DNA from 3 places in the Vreelandella venusta genome. Region 3 is predicted to be linked to each of the others. Evidence: predicted binding sites of a transcription regulator. Region 3 holds the regulator's gene; each other region holds the start of a gene.

Region 1 (2,270 bases), 1.4 Mb from region 3:
CACACCCGTTATCCACACCAACATCCTTTATCACGCCCCGGATCAAATCGATGGTGGCATTTGGGTTAAGAAAGCGCCGGTAATGCGAGCCATGGTGGCGGGCAACCCTTACGCCGAGTTCTGTCCTGAGGTGACGCCTAACGACGATGAACTGGTGATGACCAAGCAGTATGCCAGCGCCTTCTTTGGCACTTCGCTTGCTTCCACGCTGGTCGCCATGGGCGTCGATACGCTGATCATTACCGGCTGTTCCACCAGCGGCTGCATTCGCGCTACCGCAGTGGATGGCCTACAGCACGGTTTTCGGGTGATGGTAGTACGTGACTGCGTGGGCGACCGCCACCCCGCGCCCCATGAAGCTAACCTGTTTGATATCAATAGCAAATATGGGGATGTGATTGGACTGGACGAAGCACTGGGGTACTTAATGAAACGCTAAGAGTGCCCAAAAACGCAGCTGAAATGGGCACCACTGGTGTGTCATTCGTCCGCGTTCATTTTTTTCAGCAGATGCATCAAAGCGATCCGCTCTGCCGGGTTGAGATTTTTCATGGTCTGATCACTGATCTGCTTGGCACTGGGCACCATGCCCTCAACCAATGCCGCACCAGACTCAGTGATCACCACCATAACTTTACGCTGATCATTAGGATCGGTGGTAAGCGAGATCCACTCACGTGCTTTAAGGCGTTTAATAACACCACGGATGGTGGCTGGATCAATCGCCGTGACGTTAACGATATCAGTTAACGAACTGGGACCTCGCTCCATCACCGTGCACAGCGTGACAAACTGAATGGCCGTAAGCTGTTTATCGCTGCTGTAACGCTGAAAAATAGCCGTGTGCCGCTGGTAGGCTTTACGCAGTAGATGGCCTACTTGCTCAGAAAAATCATACCCCTGCTCTGAAGGCGTGGGGTGCTCGCCGGAAGACGAGTGTTTGAGCGCACTATCCGTTGTCATTCCATCTCCTTAATCATTAGCGACGACGTGTATCGAGTATGGCACTGGTTAACAAAATGATGCATCAACGTATTAAATACTGCTTGCGCTGGATCAATTCACCATGCTTTTATGGCGTACACGCTATAATTTTACCTTAATTATTGCTCGTTGATCACCTCAAATTCATCTGCATTGATTACTTAAAACGCTAGCGTGGGAGGCAAGCATGGCCGATAAATCAGACTATACAAGAGAGTCACTGCTGTATGGGTCTGATGTTCTGGTGATCTATCGCGACCCAGTTACACCCCCTAAGCCCGCGCCCGGACAGCCAGGTACACACTCAAACTTCACTCCCCATGAGCCTGAGATATTCATTGCCGTGCTGAGCGATAGCCGCATCGTGGCTTTCAACGGCCACGTAGACTTGGGCACAGGGATACGCACGGCGCTCGCTCAAATTGTTGCGGAAGAGCTTAGCGTCGCGTTCGACAGCGTCACCATGGTGCTGGGCAACTCTGTTGAAGCTCCCAACCAAGGCCCCACCATTGCCAGTGCGTCGATTCAAATCACTGCCGAACCTCTACGCCGTGCGGCGGCTCAAGCGCGGGAGTATCTATTAACACTGGCAGCAAAGCACTTTGACACTGAGCGCTCACTACTTAGCTGCCAAAACGGCGCTATTATGCCCAGTGATGATAACCACTCATCCGTGAGCTTTGGAGCGTTGCTGCGGGGCACCCGTCATGCATTAAAGCTTGCCGATGAGGTACCGCTTAAGCCGGTCAGCCACTATACCCTGGTCGGCCAATCGACCTCTCGCGTGGATATACCCGCCAAGGCCACCGGGCAATTGACCTTTATCCACGACCTACGCCTGCCCGATATGCTGCATGGGCGAGTGATTCGCCCGCCTTATGTAGGCCATGATAACGGCGACTTTATTGGTAACAGTTTAATCGCGGTTGATGAAAGCTCTGTGGCACATTTGCCGGGCATAGTAAGCGTCGTGGTGGTCGGTGACTTTGTTGGTGTGGTGGCCGAGCGTGAAGAGCAGGCTGCTGCCGCAGCCAGACAGCTAAAGGTCCAGTGGCGACCCATCGAAGGCTTACCTCAGTTGGACAACATAGAGCAAGCACTGCTCGACCTACCCAGCAAGCAGCGCATACTCCTCGATGAAGGCGGCCTCGACAATGCGCTAACCGCCGCGCAATATCCGCTCAATCGTCACTATGTGTGGCCTTTCCAGCTGCACGGCTCCATTGGCCCTTCGTGCTCCGTTGCCGATGCCAATGAAAGTGGTCTTCACGTATGGTCGGGCACCC
Region 2 (2,270 bases), 2.0 Mb from region 3:
CTTCCGCATTTCAAGCCTGCACTCTACCTTGCTGATGTGTCACTGTCAGCCGCAAACGCTGATTAATCCGTGCTTTATTATCAACGTGGTTAAAAATTGCACAACTTGGTGTAACCCGCATGAGAGTAACAGTAGCGACATCTTTCCATAGTTTATCCACAGCCTCTTGCAGGTTTTCTGTGAATCTGTGAATAAGGCACAAATTCCTGCCTGACGGTTGGCAACTTACTCACAGTGCTGGGATAATAAAGGTTCATAGATTTAAATGGAAAAGGTGCTTATGAGCGTCCATCAACAGCTTCAAACCGCGCTTCTTGAGCTTGAAGCCACTATGAAGGCCGCTAACTTATGGCGCATGCCAACGCCTGATATTTCGGCATTTAATAGCCAGCAACCCTTCTGTATCGACACGATGTCGCTGCCTCAGTGGATTCGATTTGTTTTTATCGCTCGACTAAATGCACTGATTGATGCCCAGGCTGCCATGCCTGCCAAGTGCGATGTGGCGCCGGCAGTGGCTGCCTACCTGATGCAGGAAAAGGTTCGTGCCAGCGACCAGCTACTGGTTGTTCGAGCTGTTGAAAAGATAGATCGGCTAGTGACTGAAAGCTAGGTCGCGCTAATGCGAGGAGCTGAAGCCTAGTGTGGTGAAGGTGTCAGCAAAGACAATGCCCAGCACCCTAAGAGCGGTACTGGGCATTTTCATGCGACTATGCAACTAGCACGGCGCAACTAGCACAGCTGTTTGCGCCGCCGTAATAGTGTTAGAAGCGGTAACTCAAGCCTGCCATAACCACCAACGGATCAATTTCCACTGTGCCTGCCGCGGCGCCGTTAACGGTCGCGTCAGTATCGATGTCGATATACCACGCTGCTGCGTTAAGTGCCCAGTTCTCATCGATTAGCAAATCGATACCCACTTGAGCAGCGGCACCCCAAGAGTCGTCCAGCTCCAGTTCGCCTATGGCTAGCTCTTCGTCAGAGAAAAAGGTGTAGTTAATACCCGCGCCGACATAAGGCTGTACACGCGCATCCGTTCCACCTAGTGGGTAGTACTGGAGCGTTAGAGTTGGCGGAAGGTGTTTGGTAGAGGCAAGATTATCCCCATTCAGAGCAATGTCATGCTCAAACGGTAGAGCTGCCAGTAGCTCGACGCCCATTTTGTCGTGGAAGCGGTAGCCCAGGGTAAATGCGAAATCGGTTTTGTCCTGAACATCAACCGCGAACGCGCCTCCGGCTAATGAACCGTTGTCGCTTTTGGGCTCCACTTTGGCAACACCCACGCGAGTAAAGAAATCGCCAGCGCCGTAAGCTAAAACTTGGCCGCTTGCCATCAATGTGGCTGCTGCAAGTCCAGTGGTAAGCAGTGTTGAAAGAGAGTTATGGCGCATAGCATCGCTCCTGACCATTGATGTGAGTCTTCGCAGTAGTGGTTAACGTGAACCGTTGTTCGGCGTGATCGCGAACCATGTAAAGAGTGTATCGAGGAGAGGAGGGCAGGTTATTGACCTGGGGCAAAGAGTGGAACTGCGCCGCTAAATAATGGGTTTAAAAAGAGCCTGTCAGAAGTGAAAAAGGCCTTCCCATGGTATGGGAAGGCCTCGATGATCAGCTTAATTGTTTAATTAAGCTGAGCGTGTCATTGACGCTCGTCTAGCGGTCAATATGCTGATATTCACCCGCATCGGCAGTAATGCTGCTAACCACCAAGATGGCAATAAAGGCAGCGATGAAGCCTGGGATGATCTCGTACACGCCGGGGCCACCCATAAATTCTCCGTTCCAGCCTAATGCAATCCAAATCATGACGGTTGCAGCGCCCACTACCATACCGGCAATGGCACCAGCTCCGTTCGTGCGAGACCACATCAGCGACAGAATGATCAGCGGGCCAAATGCTGCGCCAAAGCCAGCCCAGGCGTTACTGACGAGCCCAAGAACTTGGGAGTCCGGATTTGATGCAATTACAGCGGCTACCAAACCAACCAGTACGACACAGATTCGGCCCACTGTTACGCACTCTTTATCGGTGGCTTCTTTTCTTAGGAACAGACGATAGAAGTCCTCGGTCAGTGAAGACGACGATACTAACAACTGGCTGGAAATGGTGCTCATAATCGCAGCAAGCAGTGCCGCATAGAGGAAGCCGGTGACCAGCGGGTGGAAGAGTAGATTCGCCAGAATGATGAAGATCGTTTCGGGGTCTTCGATATCCATGCCATTGCGAATTGCATAGGCCCGGCCAAATAAACCAAGCGAGACTGCGCCAA
Region 3 (2,270 bases):
ATTGATGAAGGTGACAAGGTGATGGTGTGCCTGTCTGGCGGCAAAGATAGCTATACGATGTTGGAGATACTGCTTAACCTGCAGCGCAACGCACCGGTTAATTTCTCTCTGGTCGCCGTTAATATGGATCAGAAACAGCCAGGTTTCCCTGAACATGTATTGCCCCAGTACCTAGATAAAGTGGGGGTTGAATACCACATTCTAGAGCGTGATACCTACTCGGTGGTGAAAGAGAAAACCCCAGAAGGAAAAACGACCTGCGCACTTTGTTCTCGACTCAGGCGTGGCTCGCTCTATGGGTTTGCTGAGGAAATTGGAGCAACGAAAATTGCTCTAGGGCATCATCGCGAAGATATTTTAGAAACGTTATTCCTTAACATGTTCTTCGGTGGCACTTTGAAAGCAATGCCTCCCAAGCTTTTATCTGACGATGGCAAAAATATTGTCATTCGCCCCCTTGCCTACTGCAAAGAGGCTGATATTGCAGAGTTTTCTCGGCTAATGGAATTCCCCATTATTCCCTGTAACTTATGTGGCTCTCAGCCCAATCTCCAGCGCCAAGTGGTCAAAGATATGTTGGCTGAGTGGGATAAAAAACATCCAGGACGCCTAGAAAGCATGTTTAAAGCGGTGACCAATGTAGCGCCTTCCCAGCTAGCAGACCGCCGTTTATTTGACTTTGCTGGCCTTGAAGCCAAACAAGCGGCGTTGATGGAAGGGCGTATTCAGGCGCTTAGCGTGGACTAGCCGACTGCTCTTCCTCTTCAGCTAGCGTGATGAGGCGGCGCATATCTAAAATATTAACCTCGCGCCCTGAAACAGCTACCACCTCTTGCTGTTGAAAGCGGCTAAGAATACGGCTGACCGTTTCTACTGCCAAGCCTAAGTAATTGCCGATGTCGGCGCGGGACATGGAGAGTCTGAAGCTATAAGGCGAGTATCCACGTCGACGAAAACGGTCTGAAAGGGTGACTAAAAAGCTGGCTAGTCGTTGATCGGCCGTCTTGCGCGATAGCAAGCGCATCATGCGTCGGTCATCTCGCAATTCTTTGCTCATACTCCGATAAAGCTGGCCACGTAGTTCGGGCAGTTCTTCGGAAAGTAGGTCCAGGCGGTCAAATGGGATTTCACACACTGTGGTGGTTTCCAGGGCAATGACGCTACCGGGGTAGTGCTCTTCATCAATTCCGTCCAATCCCACTAGTTCGCTGGGAAGGTAGAAATTGGTCAGCTGATCATTGCCGTTACCTTCACTGGTCACTTGTTTCAGGCTACCTGAGCGGACAGCATACACACTGGTGAAGTGATCACCCTGGCGAAACAGGGGCTCGCCTTTTTTGAGTGGTGAGCGGCGGCGAATGATGGCATCAAACTGGCTCATGTCCTCAAGCTCTAAGGCAAGCGGCAGACACAGCGAGCTTAGGCTACAGGTCTGACAGCGCGCCTCTTGCAGCAGTGAGCGTCGTTGGCTGGCGGGTTGTGGCATATAGGTCTCCCTTTCTCGTTAGCCATCATAGGCCCAGAGGCAAGACGTCTCAACAAGCTTATACAATTTTAGAGTAGCGCTGAATAGGCTGGTCAGCTAGGTGAGCATCAAAGGCCATCGCCAAATGGCGAATCAGCAGCCGTCCAGTGGGAGTGGCGCTAATAACTTGCTGATGGCGAGTGATCAAGCCGTCTTGCTCAGCTGTCTTCAATTGCTCAATTGCGGTGGAAAAATAATCACTAGCATCGATGTGCCAACGCTTTCCAACGTCCGCAAGATCAATGTACATGTCGCACATTAGCCGTTCAATCACGTCTCTTCGTATTAGGTCATCCTTATTTAACCTTAATCCTTTGATGGTTGCCAGCTTACCTTTATCTAAGGCTGCTTCATATTGATCAAGCTGAGTCGGGTTTTGTGCGTAAACGTCGTCAATCCGTGATATGGCGGATACGCCTAAGCCAACTAAATCGCACTGTGCATGGCTGGAGTAGCCCTGGAAATTGCGTTGTAAGGAACCGTTGCGCTGTGCAATCGCTAGGCTATCGTCAGGTCGTGCAAAGTGATCCATGCCAATATGCACATAGCCTGCGTTAGTCAGCATTTCTATGGTGGTGTGCAAAATAGCCAGCTTTTCATCAGCGCTGGGGAGGTCGGTTTCGTTAATACGCCGCTGCGGTGCAAAGCGAGTGGGCATGTGCGCATAATTAAATACCGACAGCCGTGCCGGGTTAAGTTCGATAACTTGGCTTAGCGTCTCGGCAAAACTTTTTTCGGTTTGAAA

The links. The regulator FNR, encoded in region 3, switches genes on or off when oxygen is low (the NO sensors DNR and NnrR bind a similar motif). The targets are predictions, from matches to a motif close to TTGATNTANATCAA.
Region 1: IR195_RS02235 (xanthine dehydrogenase family protein molybdopterin-binding subunit) is a predicted target of FNR. The motif match lies at 1,047-1,060, and genes of this name have one in related genera.
Region 2: IR195_RS06850 (OmpW/AlkL family protein) is a predicted target of FNR. The motif match lies at 1,505-1,518, and genes of this name have one in related genera.

The regions. Positions count from the first base shown of each region.
Region 1 is NZ_CP065135.1:453,349-455,618, reverse strand. Features, by position in the region: gene IR195_RS02245 (N-carbamoylsarcosine amidohydrolase) at 1-439, shown strand, start outside; gene IR195_RS02240 (MarR family winged helix-turn-helix transcriptional regulator) at 481-963, opposite strand; gene IR195_RS02235 (xanthine dehydrogenase family protein molybdopterin-binding subunit) at 1,172-2,270, shown strand, end outside.
Region 2 is NZ_CP065135.1:1,453,554-1,455,823, forward strand. Features, by position in the region: gene IR195_RS06845 (YqcC family protein) at 281-613, shown strand; gene IR195_RS06850 (OmpW/AlkL family protein) at 765-1,391, opposite strand; gene putP (sodium/proline symporter PutP) at 1,654-2,270, opposite strand, start outside.
Region 3 is NZ_CP065135.1:3,471,314-3,473,583, reverse strand. Features, by position in the region: gene ttcA (tRNA 2-thiocytidine(32) synthetase TtcA) at 1-747, shown strand, start outside; gene fnr (fumarate/nitrate reduction transcriptional regulator Fnr) at 734-1,486, opposite strand; gene hemN (oxygen-independent coproporphyrinogen III oxidase) at 1,545-2,270, opposite strand, start outside.